4 regions of the Streptomyces sp. NPDC037288 genome follow, and region 2 is predicted to be linked to each of the others. Evidence: riboswitches for the same ligand, from Rfam matches in the RefSeq annotation. Region 2 holds a riboswitch; each other region holds the start of a gene.
The links. Region 2 has a riboswitch for cyclic di-AMP ahead of ACZ7GZ_RS13090 (C40 family peptidase). Riboswitches for the same ligand answer to the same signal wherever they lie in the genome.

Region 1: it holds a riboswitch for cyclic di-AMP, as region 2 does, so the genes downstream of both, ACZ7GZ_RS16580 (M23 family metallopeptidase) here and ACZ7GZ_RS13090 (C40 family peptidase) in region 2, are expected to answer to the same signal.
Region 3: it holds a riboswitch for cyclic di-AMP, as region 2 does, so the genes downstream of both, ACZ7GZ_RS38065 (M23 family metallopeptidase) here and ACZ7GZ_RS13090 (C40 family peptidase) in region 2, are expected to answer to the same signal.
Region 4: it holds a riboswitch for cyclic di-AMP, as region 2 does, so the genes downstream of both, ACZ7GZ_RS17615 (transglycosylase family protein) here and ACZ7GZ_RS13090 (C40 family peptidase) in region 2, are expected to answer to the same signal.

Annotation. Positions count from the first base shown of each region.
Region 1 is NZ_JBVJVY010000012.1:37,367-42,711, forward strand. Features, by position in the region: gene ACZ7GZ_RS16570 (HPr family phosphocarrier protein) at 1-262, shown strand, start outside; gene ACZ7GZ_RS16575 (GntR family transcriptional regulator) at 402-1,088, opposite strand; gene ACZ7GZ_RS16580 (M23 family metallopeptidase) at 1,287-2,030, opposite strand; cyclic di-AMP (ydaO/yuaA leader) riboswitch at 2,043-2,203, opposite strand; gene ACZ7GZ_RS16585 (M16 family metallopeptidase) at 2,442-3,830, opposite strand; gene ACZ7GZ_RS16590 (M16 family metallopeptidase) at 3,827-5,221, opposite strand.
Region 2 is NZ_JBVJVY010000008.1:246,048-251,392, reverse strand. Features, by position in the region: gene ACZ7GZ_RS13100 (M23 family metallopeptidase) at 1-65, shown strand, start outside; gene pcrA (DNA helicase PcrA) at 92-2,578, opposite strand; cyclic di-AMP (ydaO/yuaA leader) riboswitch at 2,844-2,948, shown strand; gene ACZ7GZ_RS13090 (C40 family peptidase) at 2,978-4,159, shown strand; gene ACZ7GZ_RS13085 (tellurite resistance/C4-dicarboxylate transporter family protein) at 4,264-5,229, shown strand; gene ACZ7GZ_RS13080 (hypothetical protein) at 5,233-5,345, opposite strand, start outside.
Region 3 is NZ_JBVJVY010000061.1:4,833-10,177, reverse strand. Features, by position in the region: gene ACZ7GZ_RS38075 (PrsW family intramembrane metalloprotease) at 1-1,076, shown strand, start outside; gene ACZ7GZ_RS38070 (aldo/keto reductase) at 1,117-2,061, opposite strand; gene ACZ7GZ_RS38065 (M23 family metallopeptidase) at 2,141-3,169, opposite strand; cyclic di-AMP (ydaO/yuaA leader) riboswitch at 3,179-3,325, opposite strand; tRNA gene ACZ7GZ_RS38060 (tRNA-Met) at 3,636-3,709, shown strand; gene ACZ7GZ_RS38055 (dihydrofolate reductase family protein) at 3,757-4,893, opposite strand; gene ACZ7GZ_RS38050 (MarR family winged helix-turn-helix transcriptional regulator) at 4,956-5,345, shown strand, end outside.
Region 4 is NZ_JBVJVY010000013.1:90,784-96,128, reverse strand. Features, by position in the region: gene ACZ7GZ_RS17625 (FtsB family cell division protein) at 1-290, opposite strand, end outside; gene eno (phosphopyruvate hydratase) at 406-1,713, opposite strand; gene ACZ7GZ_RS17615 (transglycosylase family protein) at 2,018-2,719, opposite strand; cyclic di-AMP (ydaO/yuaA leader) riboswitch at 2,724-2,897, opposite strand; gene ACZ7GZ_RS17610 (transglycosylase family protein) at 3,095-4,204, opposite strand; gene ACZ7GZ_RS17605 (cytochrome P450 family protein) at 4,349-5,345, opposite strand, start outside.

The DNA of each region.
Region 1 (5,345 bases), on a different contig from region 2:
CGTCGGCTGGGCCGAGGGCCTCCACGCCCGCCCCGCCTCCATCTTCGTCCGAGCCGCCACGGCCGCAGGCGTCCCGGTGACGATCGCCAAGGCTGACGGCAACCCCGTCAACGCGGCCTCCATGCTGGCTGTTCTGGGTCTGGGCGCCCAGGGCGGCGAGGAGATCGTCCTCGCCTCCGACGCCGAGGGCGCGGACGCCGCCCTGGACCGTCTGGCCAAGCTGGTCTCCGAGGGCCTGGAAGAGCTGCCCGAGACCGTCTGAGCAAGGCGAGAAAGCCGCGCCACCCATTCCGGGTGGCGCGGCTTCCGCCTTTTCCGGACCTTGAATTCAGGGCGCACGGGATAGGGGCAGCGGAAATCCAGGACCACCGAATACCCCTTCTTTGTATACGGCTTCCGTGTTAATGCCGAAGACTCGACATGTTTACGGTGTGTTGCGAAGTCCTCACACGCTCGGCGGCCCGGGGGCGACGCAGCCGGTGCGCGGCCGTCGCACGCTCGGTGTGCAGCGCCGTGACCGCCCGCGCGCGCTCGCCGTCGCCGCGCGCCACCGCGTCGACGATGGCGCCGTGTTCCACCCAGGACTCCACCGGACTCGGCGGCGCCTCCACCGCGTACATCCAGGCGATCTTGTGCCGCAGCTGGATGAGCATCGCGGTCAGCGAGGGGCTGCCGCAGGCCTGGGCGAGCGTCTCGTGGAACCAGCCGCCCAGTGAGCGCAGATCGTCGCTGTGCCCCCTCCTGGCCCGCTCCTGACCGAGCCTGACCAGACCGCGCAGCACCTTGAGGTGGGCCTCCGTGCGGCGCTGGGCGGCCCGGGCGGCCCCGAGCGGCTCCAGGAGCATGCGCATCTCCAGCAGGTCGGCGGCCTCCTGCTCGGTCGGCTCGGCCACGCACGCGCCCGCGTGCCGGCGGGTCACCACGAAGCCCTCCGCCTCCAGGGTGCGCAGGGCCTCGCGGACGGGGACGCGCGAGACGCCGTAGCGGCGGGCCAGGACTTCCTCGGTGAGGCGGGCGCCGCGCTCGTGGACACCGGCGACGATGTCGTCCCGGATCGCCGTGCACACCGAGTGCGCCGGAATACGCATGACCGACCTCCGCCTTAATCCCCGTGAAACGTCGACGATGGACGCGTGTTCCGTGACTCTATTCCAATACCTCGGAAATTCCGACGGCGGGCCGGAATCCATGGATATTTTTTGGTCGGCGGGTCCGGCGTCCGTCCCGGAAAACAGCGAAAGCCCCGGCCGGTGCGGGCCGGGGCTGCGCGGGCAGAGCCAGGGGCGTCAGACGTCCACGCCGTGCTGGCGGAGGTAGGCGACGGGGTCGACGTCCGAACCGTAGTCGGGGGTCGTGCGGGCCTCGAAGTGGAGGTGCGGACCGGTGACGTTGCCGGTCGCGCCGGACAGACCGATCTGCTGGCCCGGCGTGACCCGCTGCCCCACCGTGACGCCGATCGACGACAGATGGCCGTACTGGGTGTACATGCCGTCGGCCATCCGGATCACGATCTCGTTGCCGTACGCGCCGCCCCAGCCGGTGGAGACGACGGTGCCCGCGCCGACCGCGTGGACGGGCGTGCCGCTGGCCGCGTGGAAGTCGATGCCGGTGTGCGAGCCGGAGGACCACAGGGAGCTGCTGGCCTTGTAGGCCGTCGACACGTAGGAGTGGGCGATCGGGGCGACGAAGGCGTTCAGACGCTTGCGCTCGGCCTCGCGGGCGGCGCGCGCCCTGGCCTCGCGGACCTCCTTGGCCCTCTTGGCCGCGGCCTCCTCGGCCGCCTTCTGCTCGGCGACCTGCTGCTGGGCGGCGGCCTGCGCGTCGATCTGCTCGGCTATGTCGTCTCCGACGCTGACCACCGGGGTGAGGCCGGTCTGCTCGGCGGTGTTCTCGGCGGCGAACGCCGCGGGCGCCGCGACCGTGCCGATGACGCCGGTGGTGGCGAGGGCCGCGACGCCGGCCGCCTGAGCGGTGGTGCGCTTGACCCGGCCGGGCTTGCGGTGCTTCCCGGTGGCGCACATGAACGCCATGAAGTGGCTGGTCCTTTCCTTCCCTCTCGCCTACCGGGTTAGCTGACGGGTTCGGAGCAGGAAGGTCTCCTACGGACCCCCTCGCTCACGCGCGGGCGCCCGATTCACCCCAGGGACGGTGGGTCCCCGGCTCCCCTGGCTCGCGCCGTACGGGGACTCGGCGATGGCTGTCCGGTGCCGCGGGTGCGGCGCACTGCCTGACGAACAGCCCGGACGACGCTACGGAAGCCTGCTTTCCCATCTCAAACGGATCCGGGCTTTTGTAGCGCATCCCACAGGGCAGACGGGCAACCTCCGCCCCAATCCGGACATCTGGTAGGTGGAGAGCGGAGCACGCAAGGGGCCCTGACGACCCGTCGGTCGTCAGGGCCCCACGCGTGTGTGCCGCTACTCGGCCGCCCGCGCGGTGACCTACTCGGCCGCCACCACGGTCACTTCGCCGATGCCGAGTGCCTCGACCGGCGCCTTGATCTCGGCGGCGTCACCGACGAGGACGGTCACCAGGCGGTCCACCGGGAAGGCGTTCACGACCGCCGCGGTGGCCTCCACCGTGCCCGTCGCGGCCAGCTGCTGATACAGCGTCGCCTGGAAGTCGTCGGGCAGGTGCTGCTCGACCTGGTCTGCCAGCGTGCTCGCGACGGCCGCCGCGGTCTCGTACTTCAGCGGCGCCACCCCGACGAGGTTCTGCACGGCCACGTCCCGCTCGGCGTCGGTCAGGCCGTCCGCCGCGAGGGTGCGCAGCACCTTCCACAGGTCCTCCAGCGCCGGACCGGTGTTGGGGGTGTCCACGGAGCCGCTGATGGCGAGCATCGAGGCGCCCGTGCCGTCCGGCGCGGACCGGAGGACCTGCCCGAAGGAGCGCACACCGTAGGTGTAGCCCTTCTCCTCGCGCAGGACGCGGTCCAGGCGGGAGGTGAGGGTGCCGCCGAGGCAGTAGGTGCCGAGCACCTGGGCGGGCCACACGCGGTCGTGCCGGTCGGGGCCGACGCGGCCGATGAGCAGCTGCGTCTGCACGGCGCCCGGCCGGTCCACGATGACCACGCGTCCGGTGTCGTCCGCGCTCACCGGGGGCACGGGCCGCGGCTCGCCCGGGGTGCCGGTCCAGGCGCCCAGGGTGTCACCGAGCAGCGCGTCCAGATCGGTGCCGGTGAGGTCGCCGACCACGACGGCCGTGGCCGTGGCGGGGCGAACGTACCGGTCGTAGAAGGCGCGTACGGCGGTGGCGTCGATCTTCTCGACGGTCTCCTCCGTGCCCTGGCGGGGACGCGACATCCGCGAGGTCGCCGGGAACAGCTCCTTGGAGAGTTCCTTGGCGGCCCGGCGGGAGGGGTTGGCCAGCTCGTGCGGGATCTCGTCCAGGCGGTTGCGGACCAGCCGCTCGACCTCGCTCTCGGCGAAGGCGGGCGCGCGCAGGGCGTCGGCGATCAGCCCGAGGCCCTTGGCCAGACGGGAGGCCGGGACCTCCAGGCTGAGCCGGACGCCGGGGTGGTCGGCGTGCGCGTTGAGCGTGGCGCCCGCGCGCTCCAGCTCGGCGGCGAACTCCTCGGCGGAGTGCTTGTCGGTGCCCTCGGAGAAGGCCCGCGCCATGATCGTGGCAACGCCGTCCAGGCCGGCCGGCTCGGCGTCCAGGGGGGCGTCGAGCAGCACCTCGACGGCGACGACCTGCTGACCGGGGCGGTGGCAGCGCAGCACGGTCAGGCCGTTGTCGAGCGCGGTGCGCTCGGGCGCCGGGAACGCCCAGGGACGGGCCTCGCCGGGCTGCGGCTGGGGGTGGAAGTCCATGGTGGCGAGCTCGGTCACTTGGCCGTCTCCTCGTTCTCGTTACCGGCCTCTACGGTCGCTTCCTGCTCCGGGTCCTCGGGGACGTCGGCGTCCGGGACCTCCTCCGGCGACTTCGGTTCGTAGACCAGGACCGCGCGGTTGTCGGGGCGCAGACGGGCCTTGGCGACCTCCTGGACCTCCTTGGGGGTGATCTCCAGGACACGCTTGACGGCGGTGAGGGCGAGCTGCGGGTCGCCGAACAGGACCGCGAACCGGCACAGTTCGTCGGCGCGGCCGGCGACCGTGCCGAGCCGGTCCAGCCACTCGCGCTCCAACTGGGCCTGGGCGCGCTCCATTTCCTCGGGCGTGGGGCCCTCCTCGGCGAACCGGGCCAGCTCCTCGTCGATGGCGGCCTCGATGACCGGCACCTCGACGTCACCGGAGGTCTTCACGTCCAGCCAGCCCATCGAGGGCGCGCCGGCCAGGCGCAGCAGGCCGAAGCCGGCCGCGACGGCCGTACGGTCGCGGCGCACCAGCCGGTTGTACAGGCGGGAGGACTCACCGCCGCCGAGGACGGTCAGGGCGAGGTCGGCCGCGTCGCACGCGCGCGTGCCGTCGTGCGGGAGCCGGTAGGCGGCCATCAGGGCGCGCGCCGGGACCTCCTCGACGAGGACCTCGCGCTTCTGCTCGCCGATGACCTCCGGCAGGGAGCCGTCACGCGGCGCGGGCTTGCCGTCGTGCGCGGTGATCGAACCGAAGTACTTCTCGATCCAGGCGAGCGTCTGCTCGGGGTCGATGTCGCCGACCACGGAGAGCACCGCGTTGTTCGGCGCGTAGTAGGTGCGGAAGAACTGGCGGGCGTCCTCCAGGGTGGCCGCGTCCAGGTCCGCCATCGAGCCGATCGGCGTGTGGTGGTAGGGGTGGCCCTCCGGGTACGACAGGGCGGTCAGCTTCTCGAAGGCGGTGCCGTAGGGGACGTTGTCGTAGCGCTGGCGGCGCTCGTTCTTGACGACGTCCCGCTGGTTCTCCATGGACTCGTCGTCCAGGGCGGCGAGCAGCGAGCCCATGCGGTCGGCCTCCAGCCAGAGGGCGAGCTCCAGCTGGTGCGCGGGCATGGTCTCGAAGTAGTTGGTGCGCTCGAAGCTGGTGGTGCCGTTGAGCGAGCCGCCGGCGCCCTGCACCAGCTCGAAGTGGCCGTTGCCGTTGACCTGCGCCGAACCCTGGAACATCAGGTGCTCGAAAAGGTGAGCCAGACCGGTGCGTCCCTTGACTTCGTGACGGGAGCCGACGTCGTACCAGAGGCAGACCGCCGCCACCGGGGTCAGGTGGTCCTCGGAAAGCACCACGCGCAGACCGTTGGCCAGGCGGTGCTCGGTCGCTGTCAGGCCCCCGGAGCCTGCCTCGGCTGTGGTCGTGTGACCCATGGGCATGTACATCCCTTCGCGAGCGGATGCGGTTGTGGAAACCGCGGTCTTCCTGCCGTTCCTGCCACTGTATGCACAGCGTGCGGGGGCTCGGCGAAGTTCCCGCGGGAGGTACGCCCAGAGCGGATCA
Region 2 (5,345 bases):
CCGCGGGTGGGGCGGCCATAGACCCGCTGCCGTGGCTGAGGAGCCACGGACTCGATCCCACGTAGGAACTGGGGCTGTTGCCCCCAGGCCGCTACAGCTTCTCCACCGGCGCGTACCGCAGCAGCAGCCGCTTCGGCTTGGCGTCACCGAAGTCGATCGTCGCCTCCGCGTTCCCGCCCGTGCCCTTCACGGCGACCACCGTGCCGAGCCCGAACTGGTCGTGGGTGACCCGGTCCCCGACGGCCAGCGCCACCACCGGCTTCTCCGCCGTGCGCCGCGTGGCGAAGCCGGACGCGCCCGACGCCGAGGAACGCGAGCGGGTCGAGGACAGCGAGGCCGCGATCCCGGAGGCCGGGCCGCCGGAGGACGCCGGTGCCGTCGCCCCCGTCCGCTTCCACTCGACATGGGCGGGCGGGATCTCCTCGAGGAAGCGGGAGGGCGGGTTGTACGACGGCTGGCCCCAGGCGCTGCGCATCGCGGAGCGCGTGAGGTAGAGCCGCTCCCGCGCGCGCGTGATACCGACGTACGCCAGGCGCCGCTCCTCCTCCAGTTCCTTGGTCTGGCCGAGGGCACGCATGTGCGGGAAGACGCCGTCCTCCATGCCAGTCAGGAAGACGACCGGGAACTCCAGGCCCTTGGCGGTGTGCAGGGTCATCAGGGTGATGACGCCGGAGCCTTCCTCGTCCTCGTCGGGGATCTGGTCGGAGTCGGCGACCAGGGCGACCTGCTCCAGGAATTCGGCCAGCCCCACCGGCTCGCCCTCACCGCGCTCCTGCTCGAACTCCAGGGCCACGGCCGCGAGTTCCTGGAGGTTCTCGATACGGGTCTCGTCCTGCGGGTCGGTGGAGGCCTGCAACTCGGCGAGGTAGCCGGTGCGTTCGAGCACCGCCTCCAGGACGGTCGCCGGTCCGGCGCCGGACTCGACGATCGTGCGCAGGTCCTCCATCAGCGTGTTGAACCGCTTGACCGCGTTGGTGGAGCGCGCGGCCATGCCGTACGCCTCGTCCACACGCTTCAGCGCCTGCGGGAAGCTGATCTTCTCCCGCTGGGCGAGGGCGTCGACCATCGCCTCCGCGCGGTCGCCGATGCCCCGCTTGGGTACGTTGAGGATGCGGCGCAGCGGCACCGAGTCCTCCGGGTTGGCGAGAACGCGCAGGTAGGCGAGGACGTCCCGAACCTCCTTGCGCTCGTAGAAGCGGACTCCGCCGACGACCTTGTAGGGCAGGCCGACGCGGATGAAGACCTCTTCGAAGACACGGGACTGGGCGTTGGTGCGGTAGAAGACGGCGACGTCGCCGGCCTTGGCCTCGCCCGCGTCCACCAGGCGGTCTATCTCGTCGGCGACGAACTGCGCCTCGTCGTGCTCGGTGTCGGCGACGTAGCCGGTGATCCGCGCGCCCTGGCCGGCGTTGGTCCACAGGTTCTTCGGGCGGCGCGACTCGTTGCGCTCGATGACCGCGTTGGCGGCGGACAGGATGGTCTGCGTGGAGCGGTAGTTCTGCTCCAGCAGGATCGTCCTCGCGTCCGGGTAGTCCTCCTCGAACTGCAGGATGTTGCGGATCGTCGCGCCCCGGAAGGCGTAGATCGACTGGTCCGCGTCACCCACCACGCACAGCTCGGCGGGCGGGATGTCGTACTCGCCGGGTGGGGTGTCCTCGTCGTGGTCACCTGTGCCCACCAGCTCGCGCACCAGGGCGTACTGGGCGTGGTTGGTGTCCTGGTACTCGTCGACCAGGACATGCCGGAAGCGGCGGCGGTAGTGCTCGGCCACGTCCGGGAACGCGCGCAGCAGGTTGACCGTCGTCATGATCAGGTCGTCGAAGTCGAGGGCGTTCGCCTCGCGCAGCCGCGACTGGTACAGAGCGTAGGCCTGGGCGAGGGTCTTCTCGAAGCCGTCGGTGGCCTGGGCGGCGAAGTCCTCCTCGTCGATCAATTCGTTCTTCAGGTTGCTGATCTTGGCGCTGAAGGACTTCGGCGGGAAACGCTTGGGGTCGAGGTCCAGGTCGCGGCAGACCAGGGCCATCAGGCGCTTCGAGTCCGCCGCGTCGTAGATGGAGAACGACGACGTGAAGCCGAGCTTCTTGCTCTCCCGGCGCAGGATGCGCACGCACGCGCTGTGGAAGGTCATGACCCACATCGCGTTCGCGCGCGGGCCGACGAGGTGCTCGACGCGCTCCTTCATCTCACCCGCGGCCTTGTTCGTGAAGGTGATCGCGAGGATCTGGCCCGGGTGCACATGCCGCTCGGCGAGGAGGTGGGCGATGCGGTGGGTGAGCACACGGGTCTTGCCGGAGCCGGCACCGGCGACGATGAGCAGCGGCGAGCCGGCGTGCACGACCGCGGCGCGCTGGTTGTCGTTCAGCCCTTCCAGGAGGGCCGCCGCGTCGAGCGCGGGGCGGGGGGCGCCGTCGCGGTAGTAGGCGTCCCGGTCCGGCGGCACGTCGAACTTCCCGCCGAACAGATCGTCCGGAAGCGGCTCCGGAGCGTGATCGTCCTCGGGCGGCGGCGGGGGCTCCTCCTCGCGCCCGCGAGGGGGCTGGAGGTCCGCCAGGAAGCTGTCGTCAAAGAGGCTGCTCATCGCTCTACGAGTCTAGGGTGCCCCACCGACAACCGGTCGCCGTCCCGGGAAGATGGCCCCGCGGACGAAGCGGCGAACAGCCGGAGCAGGGCCCTTACGCTGCGGAATCGTGCCATGACGGGAACGTGATCCGGAGGCCGGATCACGAAAATGTATCGGACATATCACGCACCAACCTTCACAGTAGTCACACCAGTTGGCTAGGTTGCCGTCAGGCCGCGTGCGCGGCCTCCGCCGAGTCCGGCGCGCCCGCACGGCGCCCGGAGCCGGGGACCCACCGATCCTGGGGTGAATCGGACGACTCCCGCCCGGGACGAGGCCGTAGGGCAACCCTTCCGAACCGCCGCCCGAACCCGACAGCTAACCCGGTAGGCGGCCCACTGGAAGGAGTCGCCCCCCTTGGCGTCGCACCGCAAGACGCGCCCCGGCGGGACCATCGGGACGGGCCTGCGCACCCCCGCCCTCGCCACCGCCGCCCTCACCTCCATGGCCGTGCTCTCGCAGACCGCGGAGGCCGCCCCGAGTACCGATCACGCCAAGCCGAGCCTGGAAGAGGTCGAGAAGAAGGTCGACGACCTGTACCGCCAGGCGGAGTCGGCGACCGAGAAGTACAACGCGGCCAAGGAGCGGACAGGAAAGCAGCGGGGTCGCGCCGACGCCCTGCGCGAAGAGGTCGCCCGGCGCACCCAGCGCCTCAACAAGGCCCGCGAGGAGCTGGGCTCCTTCGCCGCGGCCCAGTACCGCACCGGCGCCGCCGCTCCCGACACGGCCACCTTCCTGCTCGCGGACAGCCCGCAGGACTACTTCGACCAGAGCCAGCTGATGAACCGGCTGACCTCGCGGCAGAAGAGCGCGGTCGACGACTACATCGGCGAGCAGGCCTCGACGATGAAGAAGCGACGGGAGGCCGCGGAGAGTCTGCGGACGCTGACCGACTCGCAGCACGACCTGCAGACCGCCAAGACCACCGTCCAGAAGAAGCTCGCCTCCGCGCGCGAGCTGCTGTCGCAGCTGACGGCCCAGGAGAAGGCGCGGCTGGCCGCCATCGAGCGGGAGAAGCAACAGGAGGCGGCACGCAAGGCGGCCGAGCTGGCGAAGCAGCAGGCGGCCCGGCAGCAAGCCGCCTCCTCGTCGTCGTCCTCGTCGTCCTCGTCGTCCTCGTCATCCGGATCCGGGTCGACGGGCTCCGGCTCGACCGGGTCCACGACATCCGGGTCGTACGACACGAAGGCCGAGAAGGCGATCGCCTTCGCCCGCGCGCAGATCGGCAAGCCGTACGTGTGGGGCGCCACCGGGCCGGACTCCTACGACTGCTCGGGCCTCACCCAGGCCGCCTGGAGGGCGGCCGGCGTCACCCTTCCGCGCACCACGTACGACCAGGTCGACGCGGGCACCACGGTGTCGCTGGCCGACGCACGGCCGGGTGACCTGGTCTTCTTCTACGACGACATCAGCCACGTCGGCGTCTACATAGGCAACGGCATGATGATCCACGCCCCGAAGCCGGGCGCGTACGTCCGCGAGGAGTCGATCTACTACGGCGGAGAGTCGATCATCCACAGCGTGGTCCGACCGGGCTGACCGGACCGGCTGTCTTGGCCCCACGCGCGCGTACCGGCGTTTCGCACTCCACGCGCGCGTGCCCTTCCCCGGCAGGGGCCGTCCGGCTCCCTAGCATCGGGCGCATGCCCGGCATCTCAGGTCTGCGTACATGGTGGGCGGAGCGGCCCCCCGCGGCCGGGGCCGCCGTGATGGCGACCGGCATCCTGTCGGTGGGGCTGTATCTGACCGGCGCCGAGACGCTCTCCCGGCTGACGCTCGCGATGTCCGGCGTCGCCTGGGTGGCGTTGGCCGCCGACTTCGCCCTGCGACTGCTCTGCGAGCGGCAGCGCTGGGTCGCCGAGGCGGAGAGTCCCGGCGCGCTCACCGCCGTCGCCGCGACCGCCGTGCTCGGCACCCGGATCTCGCTACTGGGCCGGCAGCCCCTGGCCGAGGCACTGCTGGCCCTCGCGGCGCTGCTGTGGCCGGTGCTGCTGGTCCTGGTCGTCCGGCACTGGACGCGGCGCATGCCGGGAGCGGTGTTCCTGTGTTGTGTGGCCACACAGGGGCTTGTCGTACTGGCCGCGACGCTGGCCGCGGCCGAGCGCACGGCGTGGCTCGCGCACACCGCGCTGGTGCTGTTCTGGCTGGGGCTGGTGCTCTACGGCCTCGCGCTGGCCCGCTTCGACGCACGACAGGTGCTGGAGGGGGCCGGTGATCACTGGATCGCGGGCGGGGCGCTCGCGATCTCGGCGCTGGCGGGGGCGAAGCTGCTCGTCGCCGGGGATGCGGGCCTGCATCTCTGGGACGAGGACGACCGCGGTCTGCTGCGCACCGTGACCATCGCGCTGCTCGTCCTGGACCTGGCCTCGTATCTCCTGCTGCTGGCCGCCGAGGCGGTGCGGCCCCGGCGCGGCTACGACGTGCGGCGGTGGGCGACGGTGTTCCCGATGGGGATGACGGCGGCGGCGACGCTGACCGTAGCGACCGCCCTCGGCGTCCCGTGGCTCAGATGGCCGGGACGGGTGCTGCTGTGGGTGGCGGTGGCGGTGTGGCTCGCGGTCGCCACCGGTGCGGTGCGCGCGGCCCGCGCCGGCGGCGGGGACGGCTGACCGTCAGGTCCACAGCACGGCGATGAAGATGTTCGCGCTGGTCAGCAGGCCGACCAGGCCGAACACCCCCTTGTCGATCTCCTCCTCGTCGCGCTTCACATAGACCAGGCCGAGGA
Region 3 (5,345 bases), on a different contig from region 2:
GGGTTGAGCCGGGCCCCTGGCGGAACCTGGTCTTCGCCTTCGCCTGGGGAGCGTGCGCGGCGGCGCTGATAGCCATCGTCGCCAACAGCTTCGCGACCAAGTGGATAGCCACCGCGACCGCCGATCCGGCCGGTGCCGACACCCTGGGCGCCACCGTGATAGCGCCCGTCGTGGAGGAGTCCGCCAAGGCCGCCGCCGTCCTGCTCGTCTTCCTCTTCCGCAGACGTGACTTCACCGGGATCGTGGACGGGGTGGTGGTGGCCGGGACCACCGCCACCGGGTTCGCGTTCACCGAGAACATCCTCTACCTGGGTACGGCCTTCGGGACCGACCAGCTCAGCGGCGGCCGCGGCATCGCCTCCGTCACCGCCGCCACCTTCTTCGTGCGCATCGTGATGTCCCCGTTCGCGCACCCCCTGTTCACCGTCCTGACCGGCATCGGCTTCGGCGTCGCCGCGCTCTCCGCCGAGCGGCAGCGTGCCCGGCGGGTGCTGCTGCCGCTCTGCGGTCTGCTGCTCGCGATGAGCATGCACGCCTTCTGGAACGGCTCCTCCACCTTCGGCGAGTTCGGGTTCTTCGCCGTCTACGGCGGATTCATGGTGCCCGTCTTCGGGCTGCTGACCTGGCTCGCGATCTGGACGCGGCAGCGGCAGCTGCGGACCGTGCGGACGGAACTGCCGGCGTATGTGCTGGCCGGCTGGCTGGGGCCCGCCGAGCCGTGCGCGCTCGGGTCGATGCGGGCGCGGCGGGCGGCCCGTGACTACGCCCGCCACCACGCCGGGCGACCCGCGGCGCGCGCCGTGGCGCAGTACGAGGCGTACGCGACGTCGCTGGCGTCTCTGCGGCACCGGGGGCGCAAGGGGAAGGGCGGGGCCGAGTTCGTCGTACGGGAGCGGGAGCTGCTGGACGAACTGTGGAAGCGGAGGGATGTGGCTCGGCCGGCTCTGGAGTATGCGGCCGGGGCGACTGCTCCCGCGCGGATGCCTACGGCGTATTGGCCGGGGTACGGGTATCCGGCGGCGCCGTATCCCGCGTACAAGGCGCCGTATCCCGCGTACAACCCGTACCGGTCATAGACAGCGGCGGGAGAAGGTCAGCCGCCGCTGGCCCGGGAAGTTATGCCGACGCCTCCGTCAGCTTCGCCAGTTCGGTGTCCGTCAGCTTCAGGTCCGCCACCCCCGTCAGCGCCGGGAGCTGGGCCACCGTGCGGGCCGAGGCGATCGGGGCGGTGATCGTCGGCTGGGCGGCCAGCCAGGCGAGGGCGACCGTGGCGACGGGGACCTCGTGCGCGGCGGCGATCTCGTCCAGGGCCGCCAGGACCCGTCGGCCGCGCTCGGATTCCGCGTACCGCTCGGCCCGGTCCGCGCGGGCGCTGTCGACCTTGGCGCCGGGGCGGTACTTGCCGGTCAGGAAGCCCGAGGCGAGGGAGAAGTACGGCACGGCGGACAGGCCCTCGCGGGCGGCCAGGTCCTGCAGCGGGCCCTCGTAGGTCTCGCGGGAGACGAGGTTGTAGTGCGGCTGGAGGGCGACGTAGCGGGCCAGGCCCTCGCGGTCGGAGAAGTCCAGGGAGGCCTGCAGCCGCTCGGGGCTGATGTTGGAGGCGGCGATGTGCCGGACCTTGCCCGCCTTCACCAGCTCGTCCAGCGCGCCGATGATCTCCTCGACCGGCACCTCGGGCTTGTCGAAGTGGGTGTAGTAGAGGTCGATGTAGTCGGTGTCCAGGCGGCGCAGGGAGGCGTCGGCGGCGGCCCTGATGTTGGTCGCGGACAGGCCCTGGTACTCGGGGTGCTGGCTGACCTTGGTGGCGATGACGACGTCGGCGCGGTTGCCGCGGGCCTTGACCCACTTGCCGATGATCGTCTCGGACTCACCGCCCTTGTTGCCCTCGATCCAGGCGGAGTAGGAGTCGGCGGTGTCGATGAAGTTGCCGCCGGCGGCCGTGTAGGCGTCGAGGACGGCGAAGGAGGTCTCCTCGTCGGCGGTCCAGCCGAAGACGTTGCCGCCCAGGGAGAGCGGGAAGACCTCGAGGCCGGAGGAACCGAGTGTGCGCAGAGAAGTCATGCTCGACGTCAACACCGGCGGTGGATGATCGCATTCCACCGCCGGCGCCGATTTCACATGTTTCTCATGGCTGACACGCTCAGGGGTTGAGGCCCTTGTCCCGCAGCCAGGGCGCCGGGTCGATGCCGGCGGCCTGGCCGTCGGGGTGGACCTCGAGGTGCAGGTGCGGGCCGGTGACGTTGCCGGTGGCGCCGATGCGGCCGATGACCTCGCCGGTCGAGACCTTCTGGCCGACCTTGACGTTGATCGAGGACTGGTGGCAGAACCACAGCTCGGTGCCGTCGTCGAGGGTGAGGACCGTGCGGTAGCCGTAGGCTCCGGCCCAGCCGGCCTGGGTGATCGTGCCCCCGTGGATGGCCTTGATGAGGGTGCCGGTGGGGGCGGCGAAGTCGAGGCCGGTGTGGTAGCCGGAGGACCACATGGCGCCGGGCTGGCCGAAGGTGCCGGTGATCGTGTACGAGACGACGGGCAGCTGGTACTGCTTGGCCAGCTCGGCCAGCCGCTTGGCCTCGGCCGCCTTCTCGGCGTCGGCCTCCGCCTTCTCCTTGGCGGCGGTGGCCTTGGCGGCGGCGTCCTTCTCCGCCTTGGCCGCGGCGGCGGCGGTCTGCTTCTCGGCCGCGGCGAGCGCGGCGGCGGTGGCCTTGCTGTCGGCCTTGTTCTGCTGCTGCTCGGCCTGGGCCATGATCCGGTTGCGCAGGGCCTCGCCCGCGTCGGAGTCCTTGCTGTCGGCCGAGGTCACGCCGACGTTGCTGAGCGCGGTGGTGTCGGTGTGGTGCGCGTCGGAGGAGTCGTCGCCGAAGAGGTGGCCGACGGAGTCCAGGTCCGGCAGGGATATGGAGACCGGCGGCTTGCCGGTGTTGGCGCTGGCCATGCCGCCGGCGCCGACCGCGGCGAGCACGCCGACGCCGAGGACGGTGGAGCTGCGCGCGAAGCCGCCGCGCTGCTTGGCGACGCGGTGCCGGCCGCGGACCGGGGTCAGGGAGTCCTCGGTGGGGTTCCACTCCTCCCAGGGGCCCTCTTCGGCGCGGTAGGAGCCGTAGCCGAAGGTCTCGGGCTCGGCCGGCTCGGGCATGAACGGGGCTTCTGGGGCAGGGTGGTTGGACGCCACTCGGGCGTACTCCTTTCCTTCCTCCGCCTACCGGGTTAGCTGACGGGTTCGGAGCAGGAAGGTCTCCTACGCGCGTATACCGGTCACGGCATCCGCGTGATTCACCCCAAGGTGGTGGTTCCCCGGTTCCCTTGCGGGATTCGGCGCGTGCGCACGGAGCCGTCTCTTGTGACGGCTGGGACGACCGCGCTGCGTTATCGAACGTTAATAGACCTGCTGGTCACTTTCCAAGCCGTTCGACTTGATCATTAACGTTTTCCGGCCTGGACTTACCGGTCAGGAGCCCTCCAAAACGGGCGACTTGGCCGGCGTTCAGGAGTCTCGGGGTTTTTGATGGTGACTCAGATGTTATGCGGAGGGCGGTCGTCCGATCACTCTCGGTACAGACGATCTCCCCGTCGGGGCGGCCCGCGGGAAAGCGGTGTGCGCGCCGCCCTGCGGATGGGGTACTCTGGAGTCACAACGACGCGGGGTGGAGCAGCTCGGTAGCTCGCTGGGCTCATAACCCAGAGGTCGCAGGTTCAAATCCTGTCCCCGCTACTGAAGGCCCAGGGCCGGAATCCAGTGGATTCCGGCCCTGGGTGTTTTCAGCGTCCCAGCAGATGCATGTTCGGCGCCTTGGCGAGTCCCTCCAGCTCCGGCAGTACGACCACCTGTGCACCTCCGCCGACCAGGACCCCCGTCCCGTCGGCCGCGGAGACAAACGTGTCCGGCTCCTGCCAGGCCGTGACCACCCGCCGCACCCCCGCCCGCAGGATCAGCTCGGCACACGGCGCCGGCCGCGAGGCACGCCGGGCGCAGGGCTCCAGGCTGGAATACACCGTGGCGGCGGCCAACCGCGGATCCGCCGGATCGATCTTCGCCAGGGCCGCCTCCTCCGCGTGCACCACGGGGTCGCCGCCCTCCCGGGAATGCCCCCGGGCCAGCTCGGTACCGTCGGCGGCGACCACCACCGCGCCGACGCTGAACGCCGTCTCCGAGGGCGGGCACAGCGCGGCCAGGTCGCAGGCGGTGCGCAGCCAGTGGCGGTCGGCGGCGGTGGGGACCGGGCCGGCGCCGGGGGCCGTGGGCTCGTAGCGCATGAGGACCACGTCCTCCATGCGGCGGGTTTCGGCGAGGCGCAGCCGGCCGGCCTGGTAGGCGCCCGGCCCGAACAGGCGGGGGGCGGCCGGGTCGCCGACGAACAGCGGCGCGAGGACCAGTTGGAGCTCGTCGGCCAGGCCCTGCTGGAGCAGTTGGGTGTGGATCGTGCCGCCGCCCTCGACCATCAGGCGCCGTACGCCGCGCACGCCGTGCAGGTGGCCCAGCAGGGCCCGCCAGTCGAGGTCGGGGCCGAGCGGGACGATGTCGGCGGTGCCGCCGAGGAGGCGTGCGGCCTGTTCGGCGCCCTTGTCGGTCGTGTAGACGAGCTTGCCGCCGCCGGTGTGCCAGAAGTGGGCGCCGGGGTCGAGGTCGCCGGTGGCGGTGACGGTCACCTTCAGCGGGTACTCCGGCCTGCCCTCGGCCACGCGGGCCGCGCGGCGCTCGGCGGAGTTGACCAGCAGCCGTGGGTTGTCGGCGCGGATCGTCCCGGCGCCGACCAGGATGGCGTCGACGGAGGCCCGGACGGCGTCGACCCGGTCGAAGTCGGCCGGGCTGGACAGCAGGAGCCGTTCGGGGCCGGTGTCGTCCAGGTAGCCGTCGAGGGAGACGGCGGCGGACAGCAGCACATAGGGGTACGACATCGGCGCGCTCTCCCTGAAAAGTCAGACTTGGTTCAAGTTTGAAACAAACTTACACTGGCGGCATGACGACCCGCTGGCTCACTCCCGAGGAGCAGCGCGCCTGGCGCGCCTACCTGGCCGCCGCCCGGCTGCTGGACGACGCGATCGACCGGAACCTCCAGCAGACGGCCCGCATGCCGCATCTGTTCTACTCCGTGCTGGCCAACCTCTCCGAGGCGCCCGAGCGGCGGCTGCGCATGACCGATCTCGCCGAGACGCTGAAGATCACGCGCAGCCGGCTGACCTATGCGGTGACCCGTCTCGAACGGGACGGGCTGGTGCGCCGGGAGGACTGCCGCTGGGACAAGCGCAGCAGCATCGCCGTGCTGACGGACGAGGGGATGGCCGTGCTGGAGCGTACGGCGCCCGGGCACGTCGAGACCGTGCGCACCACCCTGTTCGACCGGCTCACG
Region 4 (5,345 bases), on a different contig from region 2:
TGCCAGCGTGCCTTGAGGTCGCGCAGCTGCTCGACCCGCTTGCGGGCCTGCTCCTGCTGGCGCTGGAGGTCGGCGATCTCCGCGCGCTGGGAGACGTACTGCCGCATCGGGTAGGCGAGCGCGACGATCATCGAGCACAGCACCAGCGCGAGCAGCGCCGCCCGGCCGGTGAGCCGGGAGCGGCGGGCCTGCCGCTTGGTCTGGGAGCGGTAGACCCGGGCCGCCGTCTGCTCGCCGAGCAGCCGCAGCCTGGTCGCGGTGGAGAAACGGTCGCGGTCCTTCACGGCCATGTGGCTCTCCGCCTCCCCTTGCCTTGCGCGTCACACGTGCGTACGTCCCCGGACACGGTACGGGACCGGGTCCGGGGACGTACGTATGACTGGCTAATACTTAGCCCGGGTTGCGTCAGCCCTTGGAGACGTCGATGTGGCCGCGGAAGCGCGGGAAGGCGCTGCGGCCCGCGTACACGGCGGCGTCGTCGAGGATCTCCTCGATGCGCAGCAGCTGGTTGTACTTGGCGACACGCTCGGAGCGGGCCGGGGCGCCGGTCTTGATCTGGCCGCAGTTGGTGGCGACGGCCAGGTCGGCGATGGTGACGTCCTCGGTCTCGCCGGAGCGGTGGGACATCATGCACTTGAAGCCGTTGCGCTGGGCCAGCTCGACGGCGTCCAGGGTCTCGGTCAGCGAGCCGATCTGGTTGACCTTGACGAGGAGGGCGTTGGCGGTGCCCTCCTCGATGCCACGGGCCAGCCGCTCGGGGTTGGTGACGAACAGGTCGTCACCCACCAGCTGGACCTTGTCACCCAGACGGTCGGTGATGACCTTCCAGCCGGCCCAGTCGTCCTCGAACAGCGGGTCCTCGATGGAGACGAGCGGGTAGGCCGCGACGAGCTCCTCGTAGTACTCCGTCATCTCGGCGGCGGAGCGCTCCTTGCCCTCGAAGAGGTACTTGCCGTCCTTGTAGAACTCGGAGGCGGCCACGTCGAGGGCGAGGGCGATCTGCTGGCCGGGGACGTAGCCGGCCTCCTTGACGGCCTCGAGGATGAGGTCGAGGGCCTCGCGGTTGGAGCCCAGGTTCGGGGCGAAGCCGCCCTCGTCGCCGAGGCCGGTGGACAGGCCCTTGCCCTTCAGGACCTTCTTCAGGGTGTGGTAGACCTCGGTGCCCCAGCGCAGGGCCTCGGAGAAGGACTCCGCGCCGATCGGGGCGATCATGAACTCCTGGATGTCCACGTTGGAGTCCGCGTGCGAGCCGCCGTTGAGGATGTTCATCATCGGCACCGGCAGCAGGTGCGCGTTCGGGCCGCCCAGGTAGCGGAAGAGGGGGAGGTCGGAGGCCTCGGAGGCGGCGTGGGCGACGGCGAGGGAGACGCCGAGGATGGCGTTGGCGCCGAGGGAGCCCTTGTTGTCGGTGGCGTCCAGGTCGAACATGGCCTGGTCGATCAGGCGCTGCTCGGTGGCGTCGTAGCCGACCAGCTCCGGGCCGATCTGCTCGATGACGGCGAGGACGGCCTTCTCGACGCCCTTGCCCTGGTAACGGTTGGGGTCACCGTCGCGCAGCTCGATGGCCTCGAAGGCGCCGGTCGAGGCGCCGGACGGGACGGCGGCACGACCCGTGCTGCCGTCGTCGAGGCCGACCTCGACCTCGACCGTGGGGTTGCCTCGGGAGTCCAGGATTTCCCGGGCTACGACGACGTCGATGGACGGCACGAGCATCTCCTTCTTGGATGTGACGCTGGAAGTGCGGGGCTTGCTGCCTTACGGCTGTGCCTTGCGACTAGAGCCTAACCGTCTCCGGGGGATCGGCCACCGACCGACCGCCCCGTGGACGGGGAGGCACACGCAGACGGTACCCATTGTTCATGAACGGAACAAAGGGTGGATGCAGAGGGCACGCACATGGGCACGCGCACGGGCGCGCGGGGCGCGCGCAAAAGACCCCGCCCCGGCGCGTACGGGGGAACACGCGCCGGGGCGGGGAGCCCGTGGGGACGGGGGCGGGCCTGAGTGCCGCTGCCGCTTACTTCAGGTGCAGCTGCTGGCCCGGGTAGATGAGGTTCGCGTCCTCGACGATGTCCTTGTTCAGCTGGAAGAGCTTCTGCCAGCCGCCCTGGACGTGGTGCTCGACGGCGATGGAGCTGAGGGTGTCACCGGTGACGACCTTGTACTCGCCGTCACCCTTCTTGACCTTCTTGCCGGTCGGGGTGGTGACGGTCTTGCTCTTGGCCGGGGCCGTGCGCTCGGCGGAGCGGGAGGCGGCCTGCTGGCCGGAGCGCGTGGCGGTGCTGGGCGCGGTGGTCTTCGACGAGGTGGTGTTCGAGGGGGCGCTGGGCGCGGAGCCGTTGTACGCGGCGCCCGACAGGCCCGTGCCGCAGACCGGCCAGGCACCCTTGCCCTGACCCGCGAGGACCTTCTCGGCGACGGTTATCTGCTGCGCCTTGGTGGCGAGGTCGGCGCGCGCGGCGTAGGCGGTACCGCCGTACGCGGCCCAGGTGGAGTTGGTGAACTGCAGGCCGCCGTAGAAGCCGTTGCCGGTGTTGATGGACCAGTTGCCGCCCGACTCGCACCGGGCGACCGCGTCCCACTCGGAGGCGGTGGCGGCGGAGGCGTTGCCGGCCGCCATCAGCGGGGCGGCGACGGCTGCGCCGGTGACACCGGCGAGCGCGATGACACGGGTGGCCTTGGACGGACGACGGTGCTTGCCCTTGCCGGAAAACAGCATGGATCGATCCCCTCACCGACGCCTGCGAGGTGAGCTGTCGGGTTCGGGCCGGTTGAGTTGCCCGGCCGCGCACTCGCTCTCGCGAGGCGCGGCTTCACCCCCAGCCGGTGCCGGCGTCAACCGCCGGATCCGGCACTTACCTTGGGTCCCCCGCTCCTGCCTGCGGCGCTTGACGCGACGACTGTTCCCGGGCAACCGCTGGCAGGATTCGGCGTTGCGACTGCCGGGGCTCGTGGTGACGAGCGGTCCTGACCGTAGACACGTGATCGAGGGAATTTCAAAGACGATCAGGGCTTCTGAGACTCATCCCACACTTTCACCGAAACGGACATCAGCGGCGAAACGGGGCGTCAACTACCGCTGGTTTTCGCCCTCTTAGGAACCGATTTCCAGGGTCTGACCGGCGGTGATGTGGTTCGGGTCGGCACCGATGACGCTCTTGTTCCCGTCGTAGAGCGCGTGCCATCCGCCGTCGACGCCCAGGGAGTCGGCGATGGAGGCGAGGGTGTCCCCCTCGCGGACGGTGTAGGCACCCGCCGTGCGACCGGCGTGACGGCCGGAGGAGGGGGTGTTCTGACCGTTTGTCACCGTTTCGTCCGCACTCCCACCACGGTGACGTCCGCCACTGCTGAGCGTGCCGGTGTCGACCAGGCTCCACGAACCGGCGGACTGCTGGTAATTGTCCGATTCGTCGGTACCGGGCGTTGCCGTCGGCGAGCTGCCCCCGTCCTGGGAGCCGCCACCTCCGGTCGAGCCGGACTTGCCGGTCTTGTCGGACTTTGGGGCGCTGGTTCCGGTGGAGCCGCCGGTCGCGTCCGGGGTCTTTGCGGCGTGGTGGCTCCGCTGCGGAGCCGGCGTGGTGCTCGAGCCCGAGGAGGAGTCAGGGGCATCAGAACCGGAGGAATCCGAGCCGGAGGAACCGGAGGCGGAGGAACCGGGGGCGGAGTTGGAGCCGGAGCCGGAGTTGGAGCCGGAGCCCGGGTCGGAGTGGGAGCCGGAACCGGGGTCGGATGCCGATGACTCCGGCAGACCGGCCGAGCCGGAGGTGTCACCCGAGCCGGAGGTGTCGCCGGAGCCGCCGACGCCGGTGTCGACGTCGACCGAAGCGGAGTTGGAGGTCAGACCGGAGAGCAGGGCGCAGGTGGCCCACGGCTTGGTGCCCTGGTCGGCGAGGATCTTCTCGGCGACGGCTATCTGCTGCGAGCGGCTGGCCTGGTCGGCGCTGTCGGCGTACTGCGTACCGCCGTACTTGCCCCAGTCGTCCTGCGAGATCTGCAGGCCGCCGTAGTAGCCGTTCCCGGTGTCCGCGCTCCAGGAGCCGCCGCTCTCGCACTCGGCGACCTTGTCCCAGGTGGTGCCGTCGGCCGCGTTGGCGCTCGCGGCGCCGAGCAGCGGGATGGCGATGGCGGAGCCGGTCACTCCGGCCGCGACGAGGAGGGCCGGAGCCTGACGGGGGCGACGGTGACGACCGTTCCCGGAGAGCATGCGGAAGCCTTTCGTGCGACAGCAGGACCGGCGCGGCGCACTGGAATCCGTCGCCACGCTGATGGGTGAACGTATCGGCAGACGATCACTTGTCACAAGTTAATGCCGCGCAGATCACGTGAAGATCACAAAGTTGAACGCCCTTCATGTTCCCCGTCGCCCGGCTGCGCCGGCGGCCGGTGTGAACTCCACGGGCAGGGTGCGCAGGCCGCGCATGATGAGCCCGCCGCGCCAGCGCAACTCGTCCGGATCCACGGCGAGCCGCAGGTCCGGCAACCGGGTGAGCAGGGCGGCGAGCGCGGTCTGGCCCTCCAGCCGGGCGAGGGGCGCGCCCAGGCAGTAGTGGATGCCGTGGCCGTAGCCGAGGTGCTGGTTGTCGCGGCGGGCGAGGTCCAGCACGTCCGGGTCGGCGAACCGCTCCGGGTCCCGGTCGGCCGCCGCGAGCACGACGAGCACCGGGTCCCCCGGCGCGATGTCCTGGCCGCCGATGGTGAGCGGCTCGGTGGCGAACCGCCAGGTGGCCAGCTCCACCGGCCCGTCGTAGCGCAGGAGTTCCTCCACCCCTGTCTCCAGCAACTCACGTTCCCCCACGGCCAGGCGGTCCTGGAGCCGCGCGCGCTGCTCGGGGTGGGTGAGCAGGGCGTAGGTGCCGTTGCCGATGAGGTTGACGGTCGTCTCGAAGCCGGCGAACAGCAGGATGAACGCCATCGCCGCGGCCTCGTTCTCGGTGAGGTGCTCGCCGTGGTCGGAGGCCCGGATGAGGCCGGAGATGAGGTCCTCGCCGGGCGCGGGCTCGGCGGGCAGCGCCTCGCGCTTCTTGTGGATCAGCTCGGCGAGGTAGCCGCGCATCTTCTTGACGGACCGGGCGACTCCGCCCCGCGGCCCTCCGCCGTGCCGGATCATCATGCCCGCCCAGTCCCGGAAGTCGTCCTGGTCCTCGCGCGGGACACCGAGCAGGTCGCAGATGGCGTAGATGGGCAGCGGGAAGGCGAACTCGTGGATGAGGTCGGCGGAGCCCTTCTCGGCGAACCGGTCGATGAGGTGGTCGGTCAGCTCCTGGACCCGGGGGGCGAACTCGGCGACCCGGCGCGGGGTGAACGCCTTGCTGACCAGGCGGCGCAGCCGGGTGTGGTCCGGCGGG